DNA from 4 places in the Arsenophonus endosymbiont of Crataerina pallida genome. Region 2 is predicted to be linked to each of the others. Evidence: predicted binding sites of a transcription regulator. Region 2 holds the regulator's gene; each other region holds the start of a gene.
The links. The regulator LexA, encoded in region 2, represses DNA repair genes until DNA is damaged. The targets are predictions, from matches to a motif close to TNCTGTATGTACATACAGNA.
Positions count from the first base shown of each region.

Region 1: a site for LexA is predicted at 2,675-2,694, ahead of rmuC (DNA recombination protein RmuC). Genes of this name have one in related genera too.
Region 3: a site for LexA is predicted at 7,030-7,049, ahead of mutH (DNA mismatch repair endonuclease MutH). Genes of this name have one in related genera too.
Region 4: a site for LexA is predicted at 6,196-6,215, ahead of sulA (SOS-induced cell division inhibitor SulA). Genes of this name have one in related genera too.

Region 1 is NZ_OZ026540.1:3,795,215-3,803,686, forward strand. Features, by position in the region: gene AACL31_RS20520 (ubiquinone biosynthesis accessory factor UbiJ) at 1-443, opposite strand, end outside; gene ubiE (bifunctional demethylmenaquinone methyltransferase/2-methoxy-6-polyprenyl-1,4-benzoquinol methylase UbiE) at 445-1,200, opposite strand; gene rmuC (DNA recombination protein RmuC) at 1,289-2,626, opposite strand; gene AACL31_RS20535 (DedA family protein) at 2,751-3,281, opposite strand; gene udp (uridine phosphorylase) at 3,660-4,418, opposite strand; gene AACL31_RS20545 (YidB family protein) at 4,771-5,163, shown strand; gene AACL31_RS20550 (carboxylate/amino acid/amine transporter) at 5,251-6,120, opposite strand; partial or broken gene AACL31_RS20555 (Na+/H+ antiporter) at 6,139-7,788, opposite strand; partial or broken gene AACL31_RS20560 (NCS2 family permease) at 8,030-8,472, opposite strand, start outside.
Region 2 is NZ_OZ026540.1:3,377,615-3,386,086, forward strand. Features, by position in the region: partial or broken gene gntU (gluconate transporter) at 1-322, opposite strand, end outside; partial or broken gene gntK (gluconokinase) at 323-861, opposite strand; gene zur (zinc uptake transcriptional repressor Zur) at 1,245-1,715, shown strand; gene lexA (transcriptional repressor LexA) at 1,919-2,533, opposite strand; gene AACL31_RS17960 (diacylglycerol kinase) at 2,635-3,009, opposite strand; gene plsB (glycerol-3-phosphate 1-O-acyltransferase PlsB) at 3,133-5,583, shown strand; gene ubiA (4-hydroxybenzoate octaprenyltransferase) at 5,680-6,498, opposite strand; partial or broken gene ubiC (chorismate lyase) at 6,569-7,100, opposite strand; gene pgi (glucose-6-phosphate isomerase) at 7,313-8,472, opposite strand, start outside.
Region 3 is NZ_OZ026540.1:2,709,198-2,717,669, forward strand. Features, by position in the region: gene leuO (transcriptional regulator LeuO) at 5-946, opposite strand; gene leuA (2-isopropylmalate synthase) at 1,861-3,417, shown strand; gene leuB (3-isopropylmalate dehydrogenase) at 3,419-4,510, shown strand; gene leuC (3-isopropylmalate dehydratase large subunit) at 4,514-5,944, shown strand; gene leuD (3-isopropylmalate dehydratase small subunit) at 5,941-6,543, shown strand; gene mutH (DNA mismatch repair endonuclease MutH) at 7,267-7,956, shown strand; gene AACL31_RS14575 (hypothetical protein) at 7,990-8,472, opposite strand, start outside.
Region 4 is NZ_OZ026540.1:2,903,898-2,912,369, reverse strand. Features, by position in the region: gene AACL31_RS15460 (CoA-binding protein) at 1-118, opposite strand, end outside; partial or broken gene AACL31_RS15455 (methylglyoxal synthase) at 278-739, shown strand; gene helD (DNA helicase IV) at 825-2,879, opposite strand; gene yccS (YccS family putative transporter) at 3,008-5,077, shown strand; gene AACL31_RS15440 (TfoX/Sxy family DNA transformation protein) at 5,147-5,746, opposite strand; gene sulA (SOS-induced cell division inhibitor SulA) at 6,232-6,747, shown strand; gene ompA (porin OmpA) at 7,127-8,164, shown strand; partial or broken gene matP (macrodomain Ter protein MatP) at 8,286-8,472, opposite strand, start outside.

The sequences.
Region 1 (8,472 bases), 420 kb from region 2:
CTCACCCCTTCGGCAACAACATCACCGACATAAGGAGCAAGATAATGAGCAGGATCCCATTCAGTCGCATCTAGTAATGCAGACCAATGCTGCACAACTTGCATATCACCCTCTATAACAACCCTACCGTCGTTGATCAGAGTCGAAAGTTGCTGTTTATCTTTAAGATGCCTCAAGGTCACTAACGCGGTTTTTATCACGCAATCTGCCGGTGTTGGCCACTGGTTTACTACATCAACTCGTTGCTCAGAGAATATAAATATCAATGGTTGAGATAATTCTTTTAAATCAATCGCCAACACTTTGCCAACCAACCTTACTCTGGCTGATTTCAACGCCACTTCCTGATAAAAAAATCTATTCAACATAAGCTGTAAAAAGGAAGCAATTCCGGCATGTAATAGCGGGATTTTTGAATAGCTTTTGGTTGACGGGGTATCCATCTTAAAATTTGAACCCTCTGTGTAGGGCCACAATTCCACCGCTCATATTGGTATAAGAAACTTGTTCAAAACCGACTAACTCCATCATTGCTTTTAAAGTGTCCTGATCCGGATGCATGCGAATAGATTCAGCCAGATAGCGATAGCTATCAGCATCTTTGACTATCATTTGACCAACTCGTGGCAAAATATGAAAAGAGTAGGCATCATAAGCTTTAGTTAATGCTGAAAAAATCGGTTTTGAAAATTCTAATACTAATAAACGACCACCAGGTTTTAACACCCTAAACATTGATTTAAGCGCTTTATCTTTATCAGTAACGTTGCGCAGGCCAAAAGAAATACTTATACAATCGAAGTAGTTATCAGGAAAAGGTAGTTCTTCAGCATTAGCCTGAACATAATTAACATTACCAACAATACCGCGATCGCGGAGCTTTTCGCGCCCCATTTTCAGCATAGAATCGTTGATATCAGCCAGAATAACCTCACCTTTTTCGCCAACTATTTTGGCAAATTTAGCGGTCAAGTCTCCAGTGCCACCAGCAAGATCTAAAATATGTTGCCCACGGCGTGCACCACTGGCTTCTATCGTAAAACGTTTCCAGATTCGATGGATCCCTAATGACATCAGATCGTTCATAAGATCATATTTGGCAGCCACCGAATGAAAAACAGCAGCAACCAAATCCGCTTTCTCATCCTTGGCTACTTTGCGAAAGCCAAAATCAGTGCTTTCTTTAATTGGATCTACCATAATTTGCGCTCATTTAATCATTAAAATAATCGAAATTGTAATCATGTTTATTGTAAGATCTTATTTACGATCTAACGATTCTTCTTAATTATGATTTAGCAGTCTGTTTGCTAAATTCAATATCAATCGGGCGTTTAACTTCTATTCCTAATTCTTTTAAACTTTCCGCCTGGCTAATCAAATTACCTTTTCCTTCCGCTAATTTTTTGATCGCCGATTGATAATTCACCTGTGCTTTGTTCAAGCTCTGACCTAACACCTGTATATCATCGACAAATAACCGCATTTTGTCATACATTCTAGCAGCACGCTCGGCAATTACTTGTGCATTTTGACTCTGTCGTTCATAACGCCACAAATTATTAATTGTACGAACTGCCACCAATAAAGTTGAAGGACAAACGAGTAAAATATTATTCCGCAAACCTTCGTCAATAAGTTCAGGCGCTTCGCGTAAAGCAATCAAATAAGCCGGTTCGAGTGGAATAAACATTAATACATAATCCAGCGATCTTAACCCATTTAATTGATGATAATCTTTTCGGCCAAGTTCTTTTATATGATTGCGTACTGAATTAACATGCCCTCGTAATGCCGTTGCCCGCTGTTGCTCATCTTCGCTATTAAAATAGTGCTCATAAGCTGTCAATGACATTTTGGCGTCAATAACAACATCTTTACCTTGTGGTAGACGAATAATCACATCAGGTTGATAACGACTATTGGAGGTATTAATACTGACTTGAGTTTCAAATTCATGCCCCTGCCTTAGCCCAGAAGCTTCCAATATGCGAGAGAGAATTGTCTCACCCCAATTTCCCTGAATTTTATTATCTCCTTTTAACGCTTTAGTCAGATTAATCGTTTCTTTTGCCATTTCTGCATTTAATTGCCGAAGCTGACGAATTTCATGAGCTAGAGTATGGCGCTCACGCGCTTCCTGGCTAAAACTGTCATGTACCTGACGGCGAAAACCATCTAGTTGTTCGCGGAAAGGGGTTAACAGTGCAACTAAACTTTGACGGTTCTGCTCAGAAGCTCGACGTTCATTTTGTTCAAAAATACGATTGGCTAAATTCTCAAATTGAACATTTAACCGCTGTTCACTATTGAGTAACAGCCGCTGTTTCTCTTCAAAAGCCAGCCGTGTCTCTTCAAGCCGTGTCATGACTTCACGTAGTTCAACTTCTTGATTACGATTAATTTCCCTTTGTGACCTTAATTCTTGGTCACGGTGCCCACACTCAATTTTCCAATATTCAAGATGGGTAATTTTTTCCTCATAGCTAGCTTGGATACTGTAAAAATCTCGCAATTCAGACTCTTTTTTATTCATTTTTTGCGCAATAATTAGCCAAATTAAACTACCACCAAAGAGTGTGCCGGTAAGAAAGCCAATAATTGCATATAATAACTGAATATCCACCTTGGTTTCCTTAAAATAGTCTTTATTTTATAAAGTAACTTAGTGGTATACTGTATAAATGTCCAGAATAAATTTTGCTTATTTTGGTCAACAAATAGCACCAGGATGAAATTTAACGGCTATTTTACCCCATCCACTGAGCAAGCCAAGATAAACCAAATGCCCCTGGCGCTAAAATAGCAAATGCCCAGACCATAGCAGAAAGTAAATTAGCGAGTTGAAAATAATGTTTAGGCATAGCACAGATGCCCGCTACCAAGGGAATTACTGCCCTTAATGAACCAAAAAAACGGCCGATAAAAACACTCCATACTCCCCAACGTTCAAAAAAAAGATGACCTCGATCGAGCACTTCAGGACAACGGGAAATTGGCCACATATGGCGTACGCTGTTCTTATAATGAAAGCCAAACCAATAAGATAACCAATCGCCCAAAAAAGCACCACAGGCAGCAGCTAACCATATTGGTAAAAAAGTGAGCCCATTATCACCAATTAATGCGCCTAAACCAAGCAAAATCACTGTCGCAGGGAGTAATAATGAAATGAAGGCTAACGATTCGCCAAAAGCTAATATAAAAACAATAAAGATAGCTAATATTTGATGGTCGTGAGCAAATTCGGTAATAACATTAATAATCTCTGACAATGTCAATTTATTATTCCTATTTCAGTTAAATATTCGTTATTATGCAGCCAATAATGTAAATTATTGTCAGATTAAAATATAATAATGCGGCAAATTTAACTTACAAAATGTTAAATTTAAGTTATTTTATTCTATGCTATTATCCGGCTATTAACATTCATTAGTTTACTAAAAAATACCAAATAACAAAAATTATCCGTTAATTTATCAAAATAAAAATTACTAAATACATTCGATAAAAAAATAAAACTAGAATTACTTAAGACAAATAAAAACAGCGATTAAATAAAAAAGATATAAAAAATAAATTTATCTCTATTTTCATAAAAATAACAATTAGTTATCCTCGTTTTATCGAAAAATTAGCCAAACCTGCAGAACTTTTTAATTTAATAACCGGCGAGCAGCATCAACCACGATCCCTAAAACATTCCCTTCTGTTTGGCGTAATAATGTTTCATCTGGCGTTTCTTGTTGTGTACGGTTAACAATCACGCCAGCTATCATACCTGCTGATAATCCCTGGCTTGCACACATAGTAAGTAAAGTGGCCGACTCCATTTCATAATTAATCACTCCCATTTTTTGCCACTCTTCCATCGATCCGCGAAAACGACGAACAACGCGCCCACTATAGGTATCATAACGTTCCTGACCAGGATAAAAAGTATCCGAAGACGCAGTAATACCAACATGGGTTGTGCTCCCTGCTGCTTTAGCTGCATCATAAAGCGCATTGGTACAATTAAAATCAGCTACCGCAGGATATTCTAAAGGCGCAAAATGTAAGCTAGCACCATCTAGACGTACTGCACCAGTAGTAATAAGTACATCACCGACATTGATATTTTTTTGAATTGCACCGGTAGTACCAATACGAAGAAAAGTACGTATGCCTAATTGTGCTAATTCTTCAACGGCAATAGAAGTCGAGGGGCCACCAATACCGGTTGAACAAATAATAATCGACTTACCATTAAGTTCAGCACGCCATGAGGTAAATTCACGTAACGAAGCCAGATATACCGGGTTATCCATTAATTTGGCAATTTTTTCTACCCGATTTGGATCGCCAGGCACAATAGCAAGCGTTGCACCTTGTAAGTCATTTTTAGTTAATCCTAAGTGAAAAACATCAGACATAATTACACCATACTGTATTTTTAATTTATTTAATCCATTAATTTAATAATAAAATGATAACCTTTTAATGATAGGGATCATTTAAAGCAATAATGAAAAGCTGCTTTTACACAAAAATATGATCAAATTATTTATGCTAGCTTGATCATATCGTATTTTTAATAAATAAAAATCACTTAATTAATTAAAAGGATCCGGTAAATCTTTTAAGGCTTTTATTGTATTTTTAGCTTATCACTCACTATTATTAACGTATGACTAGCAAAGATTTTAATAATTTCTAACCTTGTTGAATTTAAAGGTTGGAAGATACCAATCGTTTAACCAATTTTGATGTTGCAAGGGGGTTATCATGGGATTTTTAGATCAACTTACCGATATGGTTGGTGGTGAAAAATTTAATCAATATAAAAATATTTTAAGCTGGATTGAAACACAAGGTGGCATTCGGGGCTTAATTAATAAATTTGAGCAACAAGGATTTGGTGGAATTATTCAATCCTGGATAGGCTCAGGGGAGAACTTACCCGTAAGTATGGAGCAAATTAGCTCAATATTTGGTACAAGTAATATTTCTGCCTTAGCCAGTAAAGTCGGTTTAAATTCAGAACAAACGTCTTCCTTAATCGCAGAGTATTTGCCTAAATTAGTTAATACAGCAACCCCAGATGGTAAAATACCGGAAAAATTAGATTTAACGTCGATTGGTCTTAAACTACTAAAAGATAAATTTTTTGGTAGCTAATCATTATTGCCCATCCCTGTTACGATGGGCAAATTTCGTTTAATTAGCGGCGACCATTTCTGTCACTCTGGATCCAATTGTTGGCGTTCAATCTATCTTGCTTAAAGTTGATCGATAGAGCCAATGCCGATGTACCCAAAGAGATAACAACAGTAGACTGCTACCTAAAATAAAGCTAAGCCAATCGGGATGCTGTTGCCAGACAACAAAATTGACCAATAATCCGGCTGGTACCAACATATTATTCATAATGGCCAAAGTACCAGCATCTACCTGCGTCGCGCCATAATTCCACATAGAGTAGCCAATACCAGAAGCGCCGACTCCCAACCAAATTAAAACACCCCACTGTATTTTTGTGGTGGGTAATTTACTAACATCACCAAATATCATCCAACCGAATAGTGCTATAGTACAGGCTCCGATATAGAACCAAGAAAAGGCTTGCCGCTGTGGAATAGGATAAATTTCCATCATTCTTTTGTAACCCACTTGGCCAATCGTAAAGGAAATATTCGCCAATTGCACATAAAGTAAACCTAGCCAAAAAGATCCGCTCAAATGATCATAACGAATGATAGCAGCACCAATCACTGCCAGCATTGCACTCAACAAATATCCCCAGCGTAGATGCTGCCTTTCCAATAGATCATAAAATAACGTTATATAAAGCGGGGTTAACACTGTAAAGAGTAAAAATTCAACGACGCTAAGATAGTTATATGCCTGAAAAACAAATAGATACATGATGCCTAACTGAAAAGCACCAACTAGAATATAAAGTAAAATAATTTTCAACGACAATCCACGCCAGCGTAGAAAAGGTAAAAAAACCATTGTCGCCAGAGCAACCCGGACTAAAACAGCAAACCAACTATCAACTTGTCCTGCTAAATATTCGCCGATTAAACTAAAAGACGCTGCCCACAGCAGCGTCGTAATAACTAACAATCCCATGGTCTGTCTCTTAGTAGATTAATGCTCTTTATCAATCAACAAAGCTTCCATCAAATCAAGATCTAATAATAGTGTTCGCATGGTTTCATTACTGATCTCTTTCGTTGCACGTAAGTGATATAACTCTGCCCGCTCGGCTCGTAACGCCGTTAAACGAAAACGACGCTCTAAATCTTCTATTAACAAATTATGCTCCATTTCATCCTGACCGGCGGTTCTACGACGCAGATAACCAGTAACACGGGAAGCAACTTCATTAATAACGTCAGGATCTAGCGCTTCTTAAGCATCGGCCGAAAGGCGCTCTTCCATTTTATTTAAGCTGACAATAGCCACTTCCGCCATCGCCGCTTTTGCCATTCGCATCTCATTAATATCTGCCAGTTTGTCACCCACTTTAAAGTTATGCAATAAAAGCGGTAAAGCAAGCACGCCAATAAAAATCGATAGCATAATAACCCCAGCGGCAATAAAAACTAACTGATAGCGAGCGGGAAAAGGGGTACCATCGGTAAGAAATAGCGGTATGGAAAGGACACCTGCCAAGGTGATTGCTCCACGTACTCCAGCAAATGATGCCAACCACAATTCACGATAAGTATAAGAAGCAAATTGTAACGGCCGTTTTTTTAATAACAACCGACTAAATCGCTTCATCAACCATAACCAACTAAACCTTAACAATAATAAAGAGGTATAAATAATGAAAACGGCGACAAATAGCATCCAAGTTTCAACACTAGGATCAAGCTCAGCTTGAATAACAGAGGTTTCCCAGATACCTGGTAACTGTAAGCCAAGCATGATAAAAACTAAGCCATTAAAAACAAACTCCAGCATCGACCAAACATTATCCGATCTTAACCGCATGGCTAGTGGTGCATTGCGAATGACCCCAGCTTTACTGATGGTCATGCCCGAAGCAACAGCCGATAAAATACCAGAAAAACCAATATGTTCAGCAATAAGATATGAGGCAAAAGGTAATAATAACATTAAGATCATCTGGGTTGCCGGATCATCACCACTCCAGCGACTCATAATGCGCAGTGATTTGCTATAAATCCAAGTCACTGCAATGCCTATCAATAAACCACCGACAGCAACTTTAAAAAATTCAAGGGTGACACCAGATACAGTAAAGATCATAGTTCCCATAGCAATGGCGACAGCAAATTTTAGTGCCACCAAGCCGGAGGCATCATTCATCAGTGCTTCACCCTCTAACACACTCATCATCCGCTTCGGTATTCGGCCTCGACCGACAATTGAGGAAAGTGCCACCGCATCAGTAGGGGAAAGAACTGCCGCCAATGCAAAAGCCGCAATAAGCGGGATACCTGGTAACAGCCAATAGATCACGTAACCTATTCCAACTACCGTTACCAATACTAAGCCTAAAACTAGGATAAAAATTTCACGTCCATTTTGAAAAAATTCACGTGTTGGAGTTTTCCAACCATCAACAAATAATAGCGGCGGAATCAACAGAACCAGAAAAAGCTCTGGATCAAAATCAACATGTAAACCAAAATGCGGCCACGCTAACAATGCTCCTATCGCAATTTGCATAATAGGCAACGGTATACGAAACGGAATAACTTTTGTAATAACGCCAGATACTGAAACCACCAAAATCAAAATGAGGATGGTAAAAAATATTTCCATATTATCCTTACTTATAAGTCTGGGTTATAAGCCGAGCAAAGTATTATGCTTAACAGATATTGATATAAAATAAGACTGTGCTAGAGAAAAAATGAACTAACCGTCGTAAAACTACTATATTTCGCCATATTCTATCCTTAACAACAAACTATCAGTGACAATATTTTTGACTTTAAGATTAATCGTATCAGTTAACTTTATATTCCATTTTACGTTGGAATTAACATCAACGTCTATAAACTTAAATAGCTAAGCCACTAATGTAAAAAGCGACTAATATTATTGCGATCAGAACGGTACCAATATTTAATTTACGCCACTCTCCGGCACAAATGCGGCCAATCACTAAGCCAGTAAAACCAAGCATGATACCAGTGACAATATTACAGGTTAAGACAATGAATACTGCACACAGTAAACCGGAAACGGCATCAATGAAGTCATTAAAATCCAGTTGAGCAACATTACTCAGCATTAACAAACCAACATACATCAATGCTGGGGCCGTTGCATAAGACGGTACTAAATAAGATAAAGGGGACAAAAATAAAATTACCAAAAACAACAAGCCAACCACTACCGCAGTTAATCCTGTTTTGCCACCCGCAGCCGTACCCGCTGCCGATTCAATGTAAACTGCTGCTGGTGAAGCGCCAATGACACCGGCAAAAACACTGCTAACTG
Region 2 (8,472 bases):
GTTTTTCACCAAAACAATTGATTATTTTGATCGCAATTTGCTCTAATGCGCCTGTTTCATGGAGTATCCGTCCAAACATTGCGCCTAATGCCACAACAATTGCCAAGAATCCTAATGTTCCTGCCATACCTTCTTGCATTGTTTCTATGATTTTTTTAACCGGCATGCCAGAAAATAATCCCGCTAAAATAGAAACCACCATCAACGCAATGAACGCATGTAATCTTGCATACATAACCAGAAACAACAATAAAAAGACAGCCCCTGCGGCAGTCAATGTCAATACAAGCATATTTAATGTTTCAGGTATAAGCGTGTTCATCTATTTTTCCTTAGTAATAATTTCATCAATTAATTTTACTGTATTATCAATAACCTCAGCTAATGGTGGCTTAATATCGACGACATACACATCTTTTTCATCATTACTAGGTACTTCCAAAGTATCAAACTGCGAGACCAACATATTTGGTTTAAAAAAATGATTTTTACGCTTTTTTAATCGGTCTTCTATTAATTTAAAGTCTCCTTCAAGGTAAAGAAATGACAAATGTTGGTTTCCGTCTCTTAAAATATCTCGATATTTTTTTTCAACGCGGAACAAACAATCAAAGAAACCTTATTTGTTCTCTGCATAGCAAAAATAGCATCACTCAATGCCTTAAGCCAAGGCAGTCGATCAGAATCATTCAACGCATGGCCATCCGACATCTTTCTAATATTGGCACGTGGATGCAAAAAATCACCATCTAAAAAGGCAGTTCCTATTTTTTGAGCGATCCCACTCGCAACTGCTGATTTACCACTACCTGATACCCCCATAAGTATAAAAACATGGTGTATTTTTTTGCTATCACGCATTATTAACTCCTTTAAAAATCAAGCAATATATAAAATGTTACTGATAATTTTCAGTTATAAAAAATAATATAATAGAATTGTGATAAGAATCTCAGTAAAGAGGGAGGCGTAAGCGCAAGTAAAATTTGTTATCCATTTTATAACCCTTAATTTAAATAGAAATAACTTATATTAATTCACTAGATAATCAAAATTAATAATCTTAATTTCTACTCAATATTTATTCCATTTTCCAATTAAGTATCAGTTTATCGCAATAGGAAATAAAAAAGCATTATTACAAAATAGTAAAAGATATTATTTATTTTAGAACTATGGTAGATATCAAAAAGTATAAATATGATAATATCATTATTATAATGATCTTCACCTTAGGATAATTCATGACAAAGCAAGATCAGGAAAAAATACTGTCCCAGGCAAAAAAAATATGCCAAGCGCGTAATGTACGTTTAACACCCCAAAGAGAAGAGGTATTACGCCTTATAGCAGCCCAACCTTGTGCTATTAGTGCTTATGATTTGCTTGATTTACTTAGAATTTCTGAACCTCAAGCTAAACCACCGACTATTTATCGTGGCCTGGAGTTTCTCTTAGAACAAGGTTTTATACACAAGATAGAATCAACAAATAGCTATGTTATTTGTCATCATTTTGAGGATCCTAAACATACCTCAGTTATGCTAATTTGTGATAATTGCGGTAGTGTTGCCGAAAGTAATGGCCAAGCGGTAGAAACTGCTATTTTAAAATTAGCCAAACAGACTGGTTTCCAGTTGTCCCATACCGTTGTTGAAAGCCATGGGTTATGTTTACCCTGCAACAAAATTGAGAAAAAACAGTGTCAAAGCTAAGCATTATTAGGCTTAAATAGTGATATGAAAGCCGGCGGCTCATACAACCGGCCTTTATTAAAAAAGCAATAAAAATTTAAAAATAGTTTGCTTAATACCCATCAATCAAAAAATCAAACAAACTAGGAAATAATATTATATTCAATAAATTAAGCTGAATTTACTTAAAAAATTAATTAGAGATAAAAGAGCTAAAAGTTTAACTAAAATGAGTTACTACTACGAATAATACCAACAGCTAGTCCTTCAATAGTTAAGGTTTGTGTCCGCAAATCCACAATAATTGGCTCAAATTCAGGATTTTCAGCAATTAATTCAACTTTACTACCCACTTGCTTGAAGCGTTTAACCGTCACTTCATCATCAATACGCGCTACAACGATTTGTCCATTATGTACCTGCTGGGTTTTATGTACAGCAAGTAAATCCCCATCAATAATTCCAATATTTTTCATGGACATGCCATTAACACGCAATAAAAAATCAGCACTAGGTCTAAAAATAGTAGCATCAATCCGATAATGACTCTCGATATGTTCTTGAGCAAGTAAGGGTTCTCCTGCCGCCACCCGACCAATAAGTGGTAATCCTTCATCCTCATGTTCTTCTTGCAGTAGCCGGATACCGCGAGACGCGCCAGAAACAATTTCTATCACCCCTTTACGCGCCAACGCCTTTAAGTGTTCCTCTGCTGCATTTGGTGAACGAAAACCTAAACTTGATGCAATTTCAGCGCGTGTCGGCGGCATACCCGTTTGCGAAATGTGTTCACGCACTAGATCATAGACCTGCTGCTGCCTCAACGTTAATTCTTTCATTTCGCCCCCTATTTATTCGCATCCACACATTGTTACTGTAAGTATATACAGGTATATTAAGATTTAAAACCAATAAATGTGTAAAACCCTATTTTTTATAACTAGCTCACGAAATAATGATTACCAATTACAACTGACCAAATAAAAATTGCTAAACAAATTGAAATAAAAACCGCCGCCGAGCCGATATCTTTCGCTTTAGCAGAAAGCTCATGCAATTCTGTACCAATTCGATCAACCACTGCTTCAATCGCACTATTTAATAATTCAACAATAGCTATCAATACCATTGAGCTAATAAGTAATAACCGTTCAATCCATTGCACATCAAGTAAAAAAGCCACAATAATGGCAATAACCACCATAATTGCTTCTTGTCTAAAAGCGGCTTCACTCTTCCAGGCTGCTCTTAACCCTTTCAGCGAATAACCCGTTGCTTTAATAATTCGGGTTAAGCCGGTTGTTTGATTTGCCATAAAATTTACTCTCTAGGTTTAGATAAATGTGGGATTTAATATAATTATTATCTTTTAAACAGATATTAATTACTATTTCTGATATGCTTTGGTAGGATTCAAACAAGAGGCTATCGCTCATCTATGTCATTTTGGCGTAAAATTTACTATAATCTATTAGATTTACCAATGAAATTGTTGGTAAAAAGTAAGCTCATACCAGTAGATCCAATTAAAGAATTGCGTCTTGATACGACACATCCTTTTCTATATGTATTACCTTATCATTCTAAAACAGATTTATTGACCTTACGGCAACAATGTTGTTCTATTGGCTTACCTGATCCACTCGATCCGATTGAAATAGACGAAATTAAATTACCTGCCTATGTCTTTATCGATGATGGCCCGCGTGTATTTCGTTATTATTCGCCAGATCCACGTAAAGATTCAGTAAAAACATTTACTGCTTATCTTGATCTTCATTGCCATAATCCCGAGCTAAACATTCAGATGCTACCCGTATCAGTAATGTTCGGTCGAGCGCCTGGTCGAGAAGGCCACTCGCCAGCGCCTCCGTTACGTTTACTGAATGGTATCCAAAAATTCTTTGCCGTTATCTGGCTAGGACGTGACAGTTTTGTTCGTTTTTCTCCCACTGTCTCTTTACGCCAAATGGCTGGCGAATATGGTACTGATAAAATTATCGCCAATAAACTTGCCCGAGTAGCTCGAATTCACTATTCACGGCAACGATTAGCTGCGGTTGGCCCCAAACTCCCTGTACGCCACGATCTATTCAATAAACTGTTAACTTCAAAAGCGATAGAAAAAGCAGTTGAAGATGAAGCTAAAGCAAAAAAAATCTCCCTTGAGAAGGCAAAACATAATGCGATTGCCATGATGGAAGAAATTGCCGCTAATTTTTCCTATGAAGCGATCCGCATTACTGACCGCGTACTTAGTTGGACATGGAATCGACTCTATCAAGGAATTAATGTGCAACACGCCGAACGTGTGCGCCAATTAGCACAAGATGGCCATGAAATTGTCTATATTCCTTCTCATCGTAGTCACATGGATTATCTATTATTATCTTATGTGCTTTATCATCAAGGTTTAGTTCCGCCTCATATCGCTGCAGGTATCAACCTTAATTTTTGGCCGGCTGGGCCAATTTTTCGTCACTTAGGTGCTTTTTTCATTCGTCGCTCTTTCAAAGGCAATAAACTTTACTCGACCATATTTCGTGAATATCTCAGCGAATTATTTGCGCGTGGTTACTCAATTGAATATTTTGTTGAAGGTGGCCGCTCTCGAACAGGCCGACTACTGGAACCAAAGACTGGTACGCTGTCGATGACCCTGCAAGCAATGCTACGAGGTGATTCACGTCCAATTACCATTGTTCCAATCTACATAGGTTATGAACATGTATTAGAAGTTGCGACCTACGCTAAGGAACTAAAAGGGGCAGCAAAAGAGAAAGAAGGGTTTTTCTCAATGTTAAGAGGTCTACGCAAATTGCGTAAACTAGGCCAAGGTTATGTTAACTTTGGTCAACCGATTGCACTAACTCAATATTTAAACAAACATGTTCCCGAGTGGCGTCAATCTATCGATGCTATTCAGCCCCAGCGTCCAACTTGGTTAAATTCAACCGTGACTCGGTTAGCTCATAAAATCATGGTTAGAATTAACAACGCTGCTGCGGCTAATGCAGTCAATTTATGTTCAACTGCTTTGTTAGCTTCGCGCCAACGTGCATTAACCCGTGAACAATTAATTGAACAAATCGAATGTTACCTCCAACTATTAAGAAATGTGCCTTATAGCGATGATAGCACGACACCCAGCAAAACTGCTGAGCAACTATTAGAAGACGCCTTGCAATTGGATAAGTTTGAAGTCGAGCATGACAGCATGGGCGATATTGTAGTATTACCTCGAGAAAATGCTGTATTGATGACTTATTATCGAAATAATATTATGCATTTGTTGGTTTTGCCTTCTTTGGTAGCCAATATCGTATTACATAATGAAAGTGTTCAACGCCAGGAAATTGGTGATCAAATTGCACTCATTTATCCATTCTTAAAAGCAGAACTATTCATGCGATATAGCATAGAAGAATTACCTGAATCTATCGATATTCTGCTGAATGAATTGGCGCGTCAACAACTAATATTATTAACAGTAGAGGGTGTTGTAACTATCAATCCAGCTCGTATTCGCCCTCTTCAGCTTTTAGCTGCTGGTATTAAAGAAACTCTACAACGCTATGCGATTACACTTTCACTACTGAGTACGATACCTGAAATTAGCCGAGGAATATTAGAAAAAGAGAGCCGTATTCTTGCTCAACGTCTATCTGTACTACATGGTATCAACGCGCCTGAATTCTTTGATAAGGCGGTTTTCTCCACACTGGTAAATACATTAAAACAGGAAGGTTATATTAATAGAGAAGAAGATGCGATTATCATCGCCAATGCACAACGGCTTTATCGTATTATCGCTAAATTAATATCTCCTGAAGTGTGCTTAACTATTGAAAGTGTCAAACACGTTACTGAAGAGCCATTACCTAAATAAATCATCTTTATATTAGTATAGTAACGTAAAACGGATTTAGACTAAAATCGACCAACATTATAAAGGATAATCATTCGAGATTATCCTTTTTTATAATTAAAAATAATTTAATAAGATGCCAATAAATAAAACCAACCCCACATAATTGTTATTCATAAATGCTTTAAAACATAATATTGGTTGTCGATTGGCTATTAGTTTTTGTTGATAGGTAAATAAGCCTAATACCAATATCAAACTAACAAAATAAAACCCACCCAAATCTAGCAGTTGCCCTATATAAAATAACACCAGCACCATAGCTAATTGTAAAATGCCAATAATTAATTTATCAAAATGAGCAAAAATAATTGCGGTTGATTTTACACCAATTTTTATATCATCATTGCGATCAACCATCGCATACTGGGTATCATAAACAATAGACCAAATAATATTAACCAGAAATAATAACCAACATTCTAAAGGTAAGGACTCACTAACTGCTGCATATGCCATTGGAATTGACCAACCAAACGCAGCACCCAATACAATTTGCGGAAAATGGCTAAATCGTTTGATAAATGGATAAATCCAAGCTAATAACAACCCAATCACCGATAACCAAATTGCCATTTTATTCAAGGTCAACACTAATATAAAAGCGATGACGATCAATGAAAAAAATAGTGTCTTAGCTTCTTTTTCTGTTACATCACCATTTGGCAGGGGACGTTCCTTGGTTCTTGCAACATAACCATCAAATTTTCGATCCGCAAAATCATTGATAACACAACCAGCTGCACGCATCAAAAAAACACCCGCAGTAAAAACTAATAAAATAAAAAGATCTGGTAACCTCCGGCTTGCTAACCATAATGCCCAATAAGTAGGCCATAGTAATAATAAAATACCTATCGGTTTATCAATTCGCATTAAACGAAAATAGGCGTGCCATTTATTCAATTTCAACGTTGTTTGCCCTGCCAATCTATTTATCTCCCTATTATTTTGTATAGATAGGTGAATCTGGCAAAAAAAGTTCTGTTAATAATAAAGGTTTAGCAGATAATCATTAACAATGAACGCCTTACCAAACAATTATTCTGTATACCTAGATTAATATAATCACGAGTCAAATTATTTCCACTAAATAGGTATTTTCCCAATGGCACACTGCCTAAATTTATTAGCTCACTTTCAGGGCCAGTTAATGTCTCTTCTGGAATAACCGTCCGCCCATATAACCATGGACAACCATCGCCCAAAAGCACCACTTCACGTAACCAATAGCGTTGACTATTAGGCAAAAGTTTAGCTTCTTCGTCCTGACTATCTAACAGAATAAAACCTTCTTGATACAGTTTTACGGTGACTTGCTGGCAATAACGCGCAAGACGCTGAGTCATTGAACCTAATTCGGTTAACCAATTATATATTGGATTCGGTACGGTAACTTCTTGCGTCGAAAACCAATGAATCGGTTGATTGCAGAAAAGTAACTGATTGATATGGCTTATCTTTACAGTTACGCCCATAGAATACTTCTCTCACTCTATCTTGAGATTTAAAATACAAGATAGCATGCTAATAATGAATGGAATGATAGGATCTGCTAATTTATATAAAAAGTTATCTCTGATTGCAAAATTTTTATTAATTTTGCAATCTTTATATTAGCAAGAAGTGATCTATCTGGCAGGTTATTTATTGTCACCAAAACCTGCTGTTACAAGCTTTGGCGATAAAATTATTGTCGCCAGCTTTTAAAACAATTAATCAAGCCATTGGTAGAGGTGTCATGGCTGTTAATTTGATCTTCAGTTGCCAGCTCGGGCAGAATGCGACCAGCTAATTGCTTACCAAGTTCGACCCCCCATTGGTCAAAACTAAAAATATTCAATATAGCACCTTGCACAAAAATCTTGTGTTCATACATCGCAATCAAAGCGCCTAGCGTATATGGCGTAATTTGATTAACAAGGATAGAGTTAGTTGGGCGATTACCTTGGAAAACTTTATAAAGTGCCACATTGGCCATTTTAGCCGGATCTTGACCTGCCTCTTTAAATTCTTCGTCCACTTCAAGCCGATTTTTACCAAATGCTAACGCTTCTGTTTGGGCAAAAAAATTAGACATTAATTTATTATGGTGATCACTTAATGGATTATGACTTATCGCTGGTGCAATGAAATCACAAGGGATAAGTTTGGTACCCTGATGGATTAATTGATAAAATGCATGCTGACCATTAGTACCTGGTTCACCCCAAATAATGGGCCCAGTTTGATAATTCACTTTTTCGCCATTACGATCAACATACTTGCCATTTGATTCCATGTTGCCTTGTTGAAAATAAGCCGCAAATCGATGTAAATATTGATCATAAGGTAAAATGGCTTCAGTCTCAGTAGCAAAAAAATTATTATACCAAATCCCGATTAACGCCAATATCACCGGAATATTATGCTCAAAAGGTGTCTGTGCAAAATGTTGATCCATTGCATGAGCACCACTTAGTAATTGTTCAAAATTATTAAATCCGATGGATAAAACAATCGACAGGCCAATAGCCGACCACAATGAATAACGACCGCCAACCCAATCCCAGAATTCGAACATATTTTGTGTATCGATGCCAAATTTGGCCACTTGTTGCTCATTGGTTGATAAAGCGACAAAATGTTTGGCGATCTGTGTTTCATCCGCGGCAGCAGCTAAAAACCATTTTCTGGCTGTATGAGCATTAGTCATTGTCTCCTGGGTGGTAAAAGTTTTAGAGGCAATCAAAAATAATGTTGTTTTAGGTTTAATTTTTTGCAATGTTTCAGCAATATGGCTGCCATCTATATTGGAAACAAAATGCATATTTAAATGGTTTTTGTAAGGCCTGAGTGCTTCGGTTACCA
Region 3 (8,472 bases), 670 kb from region 2:
TTTATTAGTTACTCAGTTGTCCTAATTGCGTTTTCATCCACTTATGCCCTTTGTCACGAGTTGTGGATTCATGCCAGATCAAATAACAGGGACGCGCTGTTTTTTCCCAGGGTAATTCAACTGATCTTAAATTTAACTGATTTGAATAATATTCAACAAGCCATTTTGGTGCAATAGCAACAAAATGAGTTTGAGAAACAATATTTAATACGCTATTTAAATCTGTTCCTTGGTAAATAATAGAATGAAAAAGATCGCTATTATGATAATAGGGTTTACTAAAAGAGCCCATATTATCCATGGAGACAACAGCATGTTTTTCACGCTGTAATATATCATCAGAAATTGTATTTTTAATATTGGGGTGATTATTAGAGACAGCTAAAACTAATTCATCATTAAATAATGGATGGTGATGATATTCAGGTTTATCAAATTCGTTATAGCTAATAACAAATTCTGTTTCCTGATATTTTAATTGATGGGCAATATTATCATCAAGATAGGATTGAATAATTACGTCAATGTTTGGTGCATTCTCTTTAACTCGAGCAACAATACTAGCTGCCAAACGAATATCTAGCGGGCTACATATTGATAATTTAAATACTCTTTCACTCTGTTCTGGCTCGAATCCTGCACCTGGTAATTCATTATGCACGAGTTGTAATGCTTGTCTAACTGGACCAAATAGTTGCTTAGCACGTGAAGTTGGCTGAATACCTCGGCCATAACGAACAAAAAGCTCATCATTGAACATCACTTTCAGACGCGATACAGCATTACTGACAGCAGGCTGTGACATACCTAAAATTTGCGCTGCACGGGTCACATTCTGCATCTGGATAACTACATCAAAAACCGTTAATAAATTTAAATCAACATTTCGCAAATGAATATCGCTTGGCTCTTTTTTCGTTGCTGAAACTGTGTTGTAGTCAGTCATTATTTTACTCCACTTGATATATATGTATGTTCAATGAATAAAAATAAAAGATTAACCCAATTAATTATTAACTTAGGTATATTGTTTTATTATTAAATTCATTAAAATAAATTAAGCGAACCATTTAATTTTTTAAATGATTTTAGCTTCCATGTCTTAACATTAACTGATCAGTTTAAAAATCATTTCACCAAAACCCTAATTATAGAATTATTACTCTTCAACATTCACATAATCAATGAATAATAAAATTAAATATCCATCTATTAATCCTTCAATTAGATGATAAAACAAAGCATGGTAGAATTCATAATAAAATTATTCAATTCTTATTATTCATAACAAATTATCAGATTCATCACAGAATAAATTATTGCTTATTCAATATTTCCTTTACTCATTTTTATAACAAACACTTCCTAATATATTTTTATTAAACTAATTTTATACTTCACAATTAAGAAACATTAACAAAATAAATTAAAGATAACTGAATTAATTTTTAACGAAATTTTATCAGTTTTTTGAATTAAATGAATAGATAAAAATAGTATTAAAAATATAAAATTTAGCCATATATCCTAGTAAAAACATTTGCTATACTAACAAAATAAATTTTTATTTAATGTTGACATAATGATAAAGATCAGGTAATTATTAAGGTAATATTTTTGATATTAATAAGGTCAATGTTTTATGTATCTTTTTATTCACCTACTAAGCCTACTACTTCTCGCATTTTCTGTGCGCGGTATGCTTATGGGTGAACGAAGTTATTAATATCCACCCGCAATAAAAAAACCGCGCAGATGCGCGGTTTTTTTATGCCCACAATCTAACTAAATAGCACTTTCTATAAATTTACTAATAAAAGAACCGATAACAAGCAAGAACACAATAAAGGAACAAACAGTATGAGCAATAATATCATTATCTTTGATACAACATTACGTGATGGCGAACAAGCTTTACAAGCAAGTTTAAGCGCCAAAGAAAAATTACAAATTGCTTATGCTTTGGAACGTTTAGGCGTCGATATTATTGAAGCCGGCTTTCCAGTCTCCTCACAGGGAGATTTTAAATCTGTGCAAACCATCGCCAAAGAAATTAAAAATAGCCGTATATGTGGTTTGGCACGCTGTATTGATAGCGACATTGATATCGCCGCTGAAGCATTAAAAGTTGCCAATAGTTTCAGGTTACACCTTTTTTTAGCAACCTCGTCATTACACATCAAACATAAATTAAAACGTTCATTTAACGATATTTTAGCCCTCGCTAGCCACTCTATTAAGCATGCCAGACGTTATACTGATGACATAGAATTTTCCTGTGAAGATGCTGGGCGCACTGATCCCGATAATTTATGCCGGATCGTGGAAACAGCAATCAGTGCCGGTGCAACAACGATTAATATCCCTGATACTGTCGGTTACACTATCCCTTTTCAATTTGGCAATATTATTAAAGATCTTTTTAATCGGGTACCAAACATCGATAAAGCCATTATTTCGGTCCACTGTCATAATGATTTAGGTATGGCAGTAGCCAATTCTATTACTGCAATTCAAGCCGGTGCTCGACAAGTAGAAGGAACGATTAATGGTTTAGGAGAACGCGCTGGCAACTGTGCCTTAGAAGAAATTATTATGGCAATTAAAGTGCGCCAAAAAATGTTGGCCGTCACAACAAATATTAATCATCAAGAAATTTACCGTACCAGCCAATTAGTCAGCAAGTTATGTAATGCCCCTATCCCTGCTAATAAAGCGATCGTTGGCAGTAATGCTTTCTCACATTCTTCAGGTATCCATCAAGATGGTGTACTAAAGAATCGAGAAACTTATGAAATTATGACACCAGCATCCATTGGCTTAAGGGAAACTCAATTAAATCTGACTTCTCGTTCTGGCCGAGCGGCGGTAAGGCACCGAATGACAGAGATGGGATATCAAGATACAGATTACAATTTAGAACGTTTGTATGAAGCATTTTTGCACTTAGCTGATAAAAAAGGTCAGATCTTCGACTATGACCTGGAAGCTTTAGCTTTTATAAATCAACAACAACAAGAGCCTGAATTTTTCCGCTTAGCCTATTTCAGTATCCAATCTGGCTCAAATCTACTAGCCACAGCCACGATAAAAATAATATGTGGCGATAAGGAAAAATCTGATGCAGCAACAGGCAATGGTCCGGTGGATGCGATTTATCAGGCCATTAATAAAATAGCAAAATATCCAATTAAACTCATTTCCTACCAGTTATCCGCTAAAGGTCATGGCAATGAAGCTTTAGGTCAAGTTGATATCGTTGCAGAATGCTTTGGCCGACGTTTTCATGGTATCGGCCTGGAAACCGATATTGTCGAATCGTCTGCTATGGCAATGATCAATGTGTTAAATAACATTTGGCGCGCAGAATTAGTGAAAAAACAAAAAAATCACAGCAATACAGAGGTAGTTCAATAATATGGCTAGTAATTATAATATTGCTGTCTTACCAGGTGATGGTATTGGCCCTGAAATTATGGCACAAGCCTTAAAGGTGTTAGCTGCTATTGGCCAACAGTTTAATTTGACCATCGTAACGCATGAATATGATGTCGGCGGAATTGCTATTGATCTCCATGGTCAGCCATTACCAGCTGCAACACTTTCAGGTTGCCAACAAGCGGATGCGATACTCTTTGGTTCAGTTGGTGGCCCGCAATGGGAACACCTGCCGCCTGCTAGTCAGCCTGAGCGTGGCGCATTATTACCCTTACGCAAACATTTTCAGTTATTTAGTAACCTACGACCCGCTCGTCTATATCCTAGTTTAAATAACTTCTGTCCATTACGGGCGGATATTGCCGCAAAAGGTTTTGATATTCTTTGTGTGCGTGAATTAACCGGTGGGATCTATTTTGGTCAACCTAAAGGACGTGTTGGGTCTGGTATTGATGAAAAAGCCTTTGATACCGAGATTTATCATCGTTTTGAAATAGAACGCATTGCGCATATCGCTTTTCAGGCAGCACGTAAACGAAGCTATAAAGTAACATCAATAGACAAAGCTAATGTATTGCAAAGTTCGATTTTATGGCGAGAAGTTGTCAATGATATTGCCAAAATTTATCCCGATGTCGAAATCAATCATATGTATATCGATAATGCCACTATGCAGCTCATCAAAGATCCTGCTCAATTTGATGTTCTGCTCTGCTCTAATATTTTTGGCGATATTATTTCCGATGAATGTGCAATGATTACCGGTTCAATGGGGCTGTTACCTTCCTCCAGTTTAAATCAACAAAATTTTGGCTTATACGAACCGGCTGGCGGCTCAGCACCGGATATCGCTGGTAAAAATATTGCTAATCCAATTGCGCAAATCTTATCTGTAGCGCTATTGATGCGTTATAGCCTGCACCAACCACATATTGCTGATGCGATAGAAAATGCCGTCAATAAAACCTTATTGCAAGGTTATCGAACTCAGGATTTGGCATTAGATAAGCAATTTGTCAGTACCGATGAAATGGGCAGTATTATTGCCAGTCATATTATGCAAGAGGTTTAGATTATGGCGAGAACTTTATATCAAAAATTGTACGATACACACATTGTCCATGAAACGGAAAATGAAACACCATTAATTTATATCGATCGCCATTTACTGCATGAAGTCACTTCGCCTCAAGCATTTGATGGATTGAGAGCACATAACCGCTCGGTCAGACAACCCAATAAAACTTTTGCTACCATGGATCACAATGTCTCTACTCAGACTAAAGACATTAATGCTAGTGGTGAGATGGCTCGCATTCAAATGCAAACCTTGATAAAAAATTGTCAACAATTTGCTATTACTCTTTACGATTTAAAACACCCTTTCCAAGGTATTGTCCACGTCATGGGGCCAGAACAAGGCATAACTTTACCTGGCATGACTATCGTATGCGGTGATTCCCACACCGCAACCCATGGTGCATTTGGCGCATTAGCTTTTGGTATTGGCACATCCGAAGTTGAGCATGTCTTGGCCACGCAAACCTTAAAACAAGCTCGAGCTAAAACCATGAAAATTGAGGTCATTGGTAAACTAGCTAATGGCATCACAGCAAAAGATATGGTACTGGCGATGATTGGCAAAATCGGTAGTGCCGGTGGCACCAGTTATGTTATTGAATTTTGCGGCGAAGCAATTGAAAACTTAACTATGGAAGGCCGAATGACTGTCTGCAATATGGCAATTGAAATGGGTGCTAAGGCGGGTATTATTGCGCCTGATGAAACCACTTTTAATTATATTAAAGGCCGACAATTTGCACCAAGCACAGAACAGTGGCAACAAGCCGTTAGTTATTGGAAAACGCTGAAGACTGATCCCGGTGCTCATTATGATGCTATCAAAACTATCTATGCTGATGAAATCGCCCCTCAGGTTACCTGGGGAACTAACCCAGGGCAAGTAATTGCGATCGATAGCCCCATACCGTCACCAGATCAATTGCGCGATCCCACTGAATATGCTTCTACAGAGAAAGCATTAAATTATATGGACTTACAAGCTGGGAGCAAATTGACCGACATTAAGATTGATAAGGTATTTATCGGTTCTTGCACTAATTCGCGTATTGAAGATTTGCGTTCTGCTGCCGCTATCGCGAAAGGCAAAAAAGTGGCCCCTAATGTACAAGCAATTGTTGTTCCTGGTTCAGAGCCAGTAAAAGCACAAGCTGAGCACGAAGGTTTAGACAAAATATTTATCGATGCGGGTTTTGAATGGCGTTTACCGGGTTGCTCTATGTGCTTATCAATGAATAACGATCGCCTTGCTCCTGGCGAACGTTGTGCCTCCACCAGCAACCGTAATTTTGAAGGACGGCAAGGCCGTGGCGGTCGAACTCATTTAGTCAGCCCAGCAATGGCAGCCGCGGCGGCTATTTACGGCCATTTTGTCGATGTACGTAAGATCGATAATAATCAAATAAAACAGGAATTGGCAAAATGAAAAAGTTTATCCAACACACCGGCTTAGTGGCTGCTTTAGATGTTGCCAATATTGATACTGATGTGATTATTCCAAAACAATTTTTACAAAAAGTCACTCGAATCGGTTTTGGTCAACACCTTTTCCACGATTGGTGTTTCCTGGACGATAACGGGCAACAACCTAATCCGGATTTTGTCCTTAATAAACCACGTTACCAAGGTGCCACTATTTTATTAGTCCGTGAAAATTTCGGTTGTGGATCATCGCGCGAACATGCGCCGTGGGCATTAACAGATTATGGCTTTTGCGCCGTTATTGCGCCATGTTTTGCCGATATTTTCTATAACAATGCCTTTAACAACCAATTATTACCAATTAAATTAAATGAAGCAGAAATTAACCAGTTATTTAACTATGTTGAACAAGATGAGGGTTGTCAATTCACCATTGATTTGACGACCCAAACAGTCATTACTGGGGATAAAACTTATTTGTTTAGTATTGATTATTTTCATCGTTATTGCTTGATGAATGGATTAGATAATATTGGATTGACTTTACAATATGAAAAGTTCATTACCCGTTATGAAGAGCAGCAACCACTATTTTTGCGATAACAGTTCAAATAACAGGCACTGCCTCACTATGTAGGCAAAGCCTGATTATTTTTCTTTTTATTTAAATTAATTAAAATGTTAGAAAAGGTGATGACATTCTATTTAATTAGATGCCTAAATCTTATATTGCGTTTTATTTACTGAAAAATAATTTAATATATCTATTAATAATGAAAAATTATCCACATGTAGGGCTATATTTATTAATTTATTCACCTTTTCTGTGGATATCCATGTGAAAAAAGCTAGAGTAAACAGGGTATAATTTCATAAGTTTTTCAATCGATAGATTTCGAAATAAAAAATTAATAGTTTTTTTTCATAGAGATAAATCGATTTAATCAATTAAACATAACTCAAAGCAGAACAGATAGCTGACCATCAAAACAGGATGAACAAAGATCCAGCAATATCCATTTTATCCACAGGATACGCTGTTTTGTTAAACAAGCTAACAGCTCTTTTTAACATAAACCATCCTGTCAAGACTGTAAATTAAACCAGTAAAGGCTTTTTATTAGAGTTATCCAGTAAAATTGTGGATAACTATAGCTGAGATCCTGTTTATTACCGATTCGATTAAATTAATAACAGAAAAAAAATATATCGACCATGGATAAAATGATTTAATTATCAATGGATTGTTCTTATTTACTCGATCTATGTTAAAATTTTCACTGTGTGTACAAATTTCACTGGCTATTTTTTATACAGGCATGATTTATGCAATTTTCTCCCCTGCCCCCTGATGATGAACAAAGTTTACTGAGTAAAGCCAAAAGCCTAGCGGGTTATACCATGGCTGAACTGGCTTATCAGGCAGGTATCGCAGTCCCCCACGACCTTAGATTTGCTAAAGGTTGGGTAGGTCAGTTATTAGAATATTGTTTAGGCGCAAATGCTGGTAGCAAAGCAGAACAAGATTTTGCTCATCTTGGTATTGAACTTAAAACCATCCCTATTAACCGCTATGGTGAGCCATTAGAAACAACCTTCGTTTGTGTGGCAGCTTTAACCGGTAATAGTGGAGTAACCTGGCTTTCAAGTCATGTACGTCATAAGCTATCACGGGTTTTATGGATACCCATTGAAGGTGAGCGCCAAATCCCATTAGCTAAGCGAAGAGTTGCTTCACCCTTATTGTGGAGTCCCAATCCCATTGAAGAGCAGCTGCTTAAAACAGATTGGGAAGAGTTAATGGATATGATCGTATTAGGTCAGGTTGAAAACATCACCGCACGCCATGGCCAGGTACTACAAATCCGCCCTAAAGCTGCAAATAATAAGGCTTTGACAGAAGGGATAGGTAGACACGGCCAGCCAATAATGACGCTACCGCGTGGATTTTATCTGAAGAAAAATTTTACTGCTCCAATACTGGCCCGCCATTTTGATTTACCAACGCATAAATAACAACTTAACCCAGCTATCTGCCGAGTGTGGTCTTTATAATGACAATTTACGATAATAATGCTCAACTCGTTGACGAGCCTCTTCATAGGATGCGCGACGAATATTATGCGTTTCTTGCCAACGTACATTGAGCGGTACATGGTAACCTTCATTTTTAGCGGCTTGAATAAATTCAGCCAGTGCCTCCGCTGAATCCAGTACCGTTATTTTGGCATATTTTTCGATCGCTTTAGGCAAAAATAGTGTCACCGGAAAATTGTCTGCCAATTCCGATGACTCATTATTCACATTTGTACCATGATGAATAAGTTTATGCTGTTCATCGCGATCCAAAGCACGATGAATATCATCGGCTAATTTCAGCAAACGATGGTTTGCGGTACCTAATTTGGTATCATTACGTTCACTCGGTATCACAGTATCAAGTGTGCCATAATCACCAATATGAGGAGCTACCAATAATAAATCATAATCAGGCACAAATGGTTCGGGTATTTTCGGTTCACTCAACACATA
Region 4 (8,472 bases), 470 kb from region 2:
CTTGATTTATAAGGTATTTCATCACCTTATAACTTGGGCGGTCAACTTTATCACTAGCGCCAACTAATGCTATAAATTTCACTTTAGTTAAAATATCTGTCAGTTTCGGATCATCCATTTACAACAACTCCATAATTTAAAAAATAATTACTAAACTATGATATAAATCGCAATAAAGTGCTACTACACTTGTCGAATTTGTTGAGTTAACTCAATCAATATTGGCATAGTGCGTTAGTTGCTAAACTAGTAAATATCTATCAATGTAAGGAAATTTATGGAATCCGTTATTCGCAGATTGGAAAAAAGTAAAAATATTGCTTTGGTTGCCCATGATCACCGTAAATTATCACTACTAACATGAGTGCAAAAACATATTTCTGCGCTAAAAACACACAAATTATTTGCCGCTGGTACAACGGGTAACTTAATTCATCAACATACCGGATTAAAGATTATTAATATGCTCAGTGGCCCAATGGGAGGAGATCAACAACTTGGCGCGATGATTGCCGAACAAAAAATCGATATTTTGATCTTCTTTTGGGATCCATTAAATGCAGTTCCACATGATCCGGATGTAAAAGCGCTACTTCGACTCGCTACTGTATGGAACATTCCTGTTGCCACGAATATAGCTAGTGCTGATTTCATTATCACATCGCCGGCTTTTGATCATGAAACTGAAATTGAGATCCCAAATTATCAACAATACCTTGAAACCCGAATTGACAAATAACGTTAAGTTATAATTGCTAAAATATATTTTTAACAACAATAGCAATAATCCAGTTAAATAATAAAAAAGTTATAATAAATAACAGTCATGCTCTTTTTTGTTGCGATACACCTAATTTTTTCAATTGCTCAACAAAAATCGACGGTGTTAATTTATCATACAATAAATAAACTTGCTTTTTAGCTCTAGTCAAAGCAACGTATAATAAATGTCTATCTTGTAGGTTGGGAAAAATATTAAACTTTGGTAATAATACTTTTTCTATTGCAGACTCAGGTTCACATATAGGAAAACCATTTATTCCATGGTCTAATCCAAGGATGATAACATAATCGGCCTGACACCCTTTGGCAGCTTGGATAGGTATAAAATTAATATTTAATTTAGGCCAACGGGTATTAGCTTTTTTAATCACAGCCAGTTGCAAATAAAAATAACGTGATAAAATGAGAATCGTCTCTTTTTCAGTAACATAACCACTCATTTTATTAAGCAGATTTTCCAGTTGCTCTTCTGGTAATAAAACTATTGATTTTTTATTTGCTTTAACAAGACTTTTTAATGGTCTAATCTGCTGCTCAGGATCCATTTGTATAAATTGGCTAGCAATTTTAGCTATGTGATCATTAAAACGATAAGTAGTATCAAGTGTACAATAAACTCCTTGACCAAAATAATGTTCAAAAGAAGCAATTAAATTTAATTTTGCTAGCGGAAAACGATAAATTGCTTGCCCATCATCACCAACTACAAACAAGTGAGTTTGTATACTCTGTTCTCGTAATAACTGCAGTAACTGCATTTCTAATGGCGAAAAATCTTGGAATTCATCAATCAGAATGTATTTCCATGGGCTAATAAATTTTCCTTTCTGTAATAAATTAATTGCCTGATGTATCAGCCCTAAGCTATCAACTGCCCCCTCGGCTTTTAGCATCGATTTCCATCTTTTAATAATGGGTGCCACTAATCGCAGCTCCATTTGCAGTTGCTTGCTCTCTTCTGGCGTTGCTAATTCACTTATTGTTTTCTGACTGCCACCATGTATACGTAATAAATTAAGCCAATTATCTAAACGAACCACTAATCTTTTTGCTAATTGCTTGTCATGCCAAAACTCACCGCTAGCTATATTCCAAGCTAATTCTCGCGTTAAATACTCACGCCACCCTTTTGCCTGCGCTTTTCGCTCATGGCACTGCTTTCGCCATTCACTGATCAGAAAATTATGTCTTTTTTGTTCATTTATTTCTAATTCACTAATAGCAACATTTTTATTACTGCAACTTTGAATAATATGCAGTACTAAGCTATTACAAGTTTTTGCCTGAAATGCTGGCTGCCCTAAATCAGTATGAACCAATTCATTCATTTTTTTTGCTGTTTTCTCATCAAACGCAAGTAATAAAATCTGTTCAGCAATAGCCTGTTGCCTGAGTAAAAGCCAACCCATTTTCGCTATTAAAACAGACGTTTTACCGCTACCTGGTCCGCCCAATACTAAAATATTTTGTTCGCCATTGACCACACAATTGATTTGAGATTGGTTTAACGGAGCAATAGTAAGTTGCTGAAAAAATTCAGAGTACTGCTTAAGCAAGCGAGCGACCCAATATTGATTAATGTCACATAGTGCCTGATGGCTCAAATGGAGCCAATGCTGACAAACAGCATAATTTTGGCGGCAACTTGTGAATTCATTTAAACGCACAAGCGGCATTGGAAGGGCATTTAATCTGCTATTAATTTGATTTTGCAACAGAATAAGTTGCGCATGGGTAAACCAACTATCCTGGATTAAGTATTTCTCTATTTCTTGCACTTGTTCAGATAAAACATCTGAGCAAATCGAACTCATCTCTTGACTCCATTTTTTCCATATATCAATAAGATAATGAAAAAAATGTTGTGTTTCGTTCCATTCGGTACCGTGTAAACGAACTACCTGGTTGCTTGGTAATTCAAATTCAAGCTCTCCCCAAACAATACCTCGTTTACAACGTATATCAACAAGTTGATTAAACGGAATGAGATACTGATGTTTTTCACCACTCACTTCCACACCCGCATTCAATAGACGAACTCGATTATAAGGATGTTGAGCGAAACGCTGACCTACATGTGTCGATTTCAATTCCATTACACACTACCTTAGCTAAAATGTGTTAGGCGATGGCAAGAAAAAGTTTTTTCTCTTTGCTAAACCTTATAGGCTATTATGGATGCTTTTATACTATTAATCAGTATGCTGACAAATTAGGGGTTATTGTGCTTACCATGTTCTCTAGCTTTCGCCATGTATTTTATAATAGCAACATCCTTTATTATATCCGAATACTAATTGCGCTCTCAGGAACAACATTACTCCCTTGGATTTTAGGTGAACAACTTAAAATAACTATCCCTTTAACACTGGGTGTCGTTGCCGCTGCATTAACTGATCTTGATGATCGATTTATTGGTAAGCTTCGTAATATCGCCATCACCCTATTATCATTTCTGATTGCCTCGGTCACTGTTGAGCTACTATTTCCCTACCCGTGGCTATTTTTTATTGGCTTAGCGTTATCAACTTTTAGCTTTACATTTCTTGGTGTTCTCGGGTTACCCTATGGAACAATCGCCTTTGGCGCACTTCTGGTCGCAATCTATACAACACTTATCAGTCATATTTTTCTTCCTATCCAGCCCTTACATAATAAATTAGCCCAATGTTACCAACAACTTTCTATCTACCTAGCTAATAAAGCCAATTTATTTAACCCCGAGATTGAAGAAAATTATCAACAATCGATCTTTGATCTTGCAATGGCCAATAGCAAACTGGTCAATACTATGAATCAAATGAAAGTAACACTGCTTAGTCGCTTGAAAAATAATAAAAACCAATCAGGGACTAGCAATAGCCTACATTACTATTTTATTGTTCAAGATATCCATGAGCGAGCAAGTTCATCGCACATTAAATATCAAAATTTAAATCAGGATTTTCCGCATAGTGATATTCTTTTCCGATTCCAGAAATTATTATCAATGCAAGCTGAAGCATGCCAATTGGTTGCTCACTCCATTTTATCTCATACAAGGTATCAGCATAATGCAAAATTTAAATATGCATTTGCTAATCTGGAAAATTCATTGCAACACCTTACACAACAATATTCCAACAACAAACAAATAAACGCACTTTATAACCTATTAGTTAATCTTAAAGAGATAGATACTCAACTTAATAGTATTGCTGTTGAGCAAATAGAAACTCCACATAGCCAATCATTGACAGAAACACAACTTTCTGACAATTCATTGTCTAACATCAGTGACTTTTGGCTCACACTTACCAGTAACTTAACACTTAATTCAACACTGTTTCGCCATGCGATCAGAATGTCAGTAGTATTGTGTACTGGTTATATTATTGTTCAATGCTTTAATCTACCACAGGGTTATTGGATATTACTGACAAGTTTATTTGTATGCCAACCAAATTATATTGCAACTAAGAATTGCTTAATCTTGCGTATTATTGGAACCATCGCCGCTATTCTAATTGGGTTACCTCTGCTCTATTTCGTACCCTCTATTGAAGGACAACTCTTACTCATTATTATTAGTGGCGTTTTTTTCTTTACCTTCCGCAATGGTCAATATGCCCAAGCCACCTTATTTATTACTCTGCTGGTTTTACTGAGTTTTAACTTATTGGGTGAAGGGTTCAACGTTATGCTTCCCCGAGTAACTAATACAATCATTGGTTGTAGCATTGCTTGGATTGCAGTAAATTATATTTGGCCTGATTGGAAATTTCGACAACTACCTAAAGTCCTGCAACAAACATTAAACAGTAATTGCCGTTATCTTGCCGCTATTTTATTTCAGTATCATCAAGGTAGAAATAACAGTGTCGATTATCGTATTACCCGTCGCGATGCCCACATTAATGACGCAGAGCTAGTTTCCGTTCTATCCGATATGCTAGCCAGAATAAAAACTAATAATATCTCTCCAGAAAAAATTTTTAGATTACTCCGCCTTAATCACAGTATGTTGAGTTATATTTCCGCCTTGGGAGCACATCGCGAACAACTTAATAATCAAACTATTTTATCTATTCTTGATAGTACAATCGCCTATATTGAGTCGGCGTTGAATTTTGCCTTATTAAATAACCAAGCAGTCAAAGAGTTAGACAACCCATTGATTCAACGCTTCCAAACCATACAATTAGGAGAAAATAACAAAGAACAACTCATTGTTGAGCAATTATTATTATTAATTAACCTGTTGCCAGAAATCACCTCTCTGATTGTTTTTATTAACCAACAAGAGCCAGACTAAAATAGTTATAATTAGTAAATTTTATTAAATATAAAACTGGCCATAAAATCATTTTCTTGATGTATTTCTTTACGTTAGGCTATTGTACCAAGTAATTAATTCAATTTTTATTGACTCAGGAAGTACTGCAATATGATAGCCTTCAATAGCCCCAGCTAATTCAAATAGTAATTTAATACTCAGATTGACTTTCTTCTGCCTTAGTTTTAAATAACAAACTTTAGCACCTAACATTTTTAAATAGTCTACATCGTTAATCCCTACTTTACCTAATGCCCTTTCTATCGACATATTCATATTTGGTAAGTCTTTAATCCTGATATGTGAATGCTGTTTCTGAGATAACTCTTCCACGGCCGCTTTATAAGCGAGATCAATGTAATAACATAAAAGTAAATTATCATTCCAAAGCATTTCATTGATAAAAAAATACTTTAATATAAGAGGAACGCCTTTCTTGGTATAAATCAGTTTTTGCAATCCTGACACTTCAAATTGAAGTTCAGCAAATAAACAACCTCGCAAATAAAACTCGCCATCCAATACCTGCCCAATAATGACATGATTGACTAGAATACAATAACCCCCGAAATGCGGTTTTTTCTTTATGTGGCCATAATTTTCCATTAGGCTTTGCAAACAAGAAAAACGAGAATCAAATAAAAGCATAATTGCCACTCTCCATGTGAACGCTCACAAATCTAATATTTTTATACTTCTCCATATTTTAATCAGTTAAAATAGTAAGAAAATTTATTAAGTTATTTCATCCACTTTAAAAACCTCCTTGATTATTGCAAAACCGTGTATACAAAAGGCGACGAATAAAACCTTAAGCATCGTTTAATATTAAATTAAATATAGCTAAATAAATATCTTACCAATTACAAAACATAACTTAATAGTTACCCTTTATATTCAATATTTATAATAAATAAACTGTCGCATATATCCACTTAACTCATTAATAGTTAATAAAAATACTCTACTTAACAGGCAGAATAAAAAATACGCAATCCTATCCAAACTGCAACAATTAAATGTTCAATTAAGCAGAAAAATTAATTTTTTGCGAAGCGCTTTGTAAAAATCGGCTTGATATTATATGAATATACAATTACTGTATATACGTACAGTAATAAACTGAGGTCAATATGAATACCAACACATGGAATTACCCAATAAAAACAGAGAATCAACCTAGTAATGTCCAAAATTTACTATTACCAAATTATAGAAATGCGCCAGTATATTCAAACGGCGTAGTTAATGAATGGGTATATAATGAAAATAATCCTATAGTTGAAGTACTTCTGACATCATTATTACACCGGCTTCGCGATGAATCTCGTTGGCTATTATGGCTAAATCCTAACCGAAAATTAAGCCGTAATTGGTTGATTAATTCAGAGCTACCATTAAATAAAACAGTACAAATAAATTCACTAAGCCCAGAAATGAGCGTTATTGCTATGATAAAAGCATTATCTAGCGGCAATTGTAGTATTGTCTTAGGCTGGTTACCGACTTTATCACCATCATGTTTACAACATTTAGAGCATGCAGCACAGCTAGGAAACAGTATTGGCTTTGTTATGCGGCCTGAAAATATAAATTGTGCCCGCGGACATTCTAATCAGCTAAAAATTCATTCTAATTATTATCACTAGCCTAGATTAGGATTATTCCTAATCTATTTGAAGAATTGTAAACGACAATAGACAAAAACAAAAAAAAATAATATAAATCATTTGGTTAATTCTTTAACCATGGCAATATAGTTATAAATTATATCTATAATTCACCGATTGCCTATTAAAAAGTTAATGAGATTAATGTTTCCTCTACTTGTAACTTTTGAAGTTCGTTGTAGACTTTACAACGTTAAGGTAGTGCTTTGATTCTACTTTTTATTTGAATAATTCCTTAGGCAGATAAAGTAGAAACGAAGATAGTAGAGCGTAATAACTTAACCAGCATTTTAAACCATACGGCTTATAAAAAAGCTCAAGAAGCTGATGCCTATATTGGATGATAACGAGGCGTAAAATGAAAAAGATAGCTATCGCAGTAGCAGTGGCAGCTTTCGCAACTGCAGCTCAGGCCGCACCCAAAGATAATACCTGGTATACCGGTGCTAAATTAGGTTGGTCACACTTTGAAGATACCGGCTTTCATCCTTACGATGAAAATGTTGGCAGTGGTAAAACTAAGCGCGATCAACTAGGCGCAGGTGCCTATGTTGGTTACCAACATAATCAATATCTCGGTTTCGAATTAGGTTATGACTGGTTTGGCAGAATGAGATATTCTGGTCAGCCAAATAACGGTAGCCTGAAATCGATGGGTGTTCAATTAACCGCTCGTCTAAGCTATCCACTGACAGACGAATTAGATGTTTATGGTCGTCTCGGTGGTATGGTATGGCGGACTGATGCAAAAGCAAACGTATCCGGGCAAGATTCCTTTAAAGAGCATGACACTGGTGTTTCTCCAGTTTATGCGCTAGGGCTTGAATATGCTATTACCCCTGAATGGGCAACTCGTTTAGATTATCAATGGGTGAGTCATATTGGTGATAAAGATTCACTATCCGTTCGTCCAGATAATGGGATGTTGAGCGTTGGTGTTGCATATCGATTCAATCAAGACGCAGCGCCTGTGATTGTACCAGCACCAATCGAAAACAAACGTTTTACTTTACGTTCTGACGTTTTATTTGAGTTCAATAAACATACCTTGAAGCCAGCAGGTAAAGCTGAACTTGATAAATTGTATAGCGAACTAACGAATCTTGACCCAACTCAAGGTCGTGTGATGGTTCTTGGCTATACTGACCGTATTGGTTCACCATCCTACAACAAACCTTTATCTCAGAAACGCGCACATGAAGTTATGAGCTACCTGATTTCTAAAGGTATTCCAGCGAACGCAACTAGTTCACAAGGTCGCGGAGAAGAAAATCCAGTAACAGGTAGTACTTGTAATAACGTAAAACCTCGCGCTGCATTAATCAATTGCTTAGCACCAGATCGTCGAGTTGAAATCGAGATCCAAGGTACTACAGAAGTAACTCCGCAACCGTAGTATCTGTTTAAAAAATTATTTATTTACAAATAAAATAACCCTTTTTTAAAGGGTTATTTTTTTGCTTAAAATTTATTGCTAAGATGGCTAAAAAATCCAGATTTAAGATCCTATTTTTACGCTAGTCACCCAGTATATTTTGCAAATCCTGTTTAAATGTCGACATTTGGTTTGCATACTGGTCTTTTCTCTCTGCATCTTCATAAGATGCACAATAGCTTCAGAGAACGTGCAGCCTTGTTTTCTTGCTAAAATAGATAGTCTTTGCCAGACAAGAAAATCTAAATCGATAGATTTTTTACATGAGT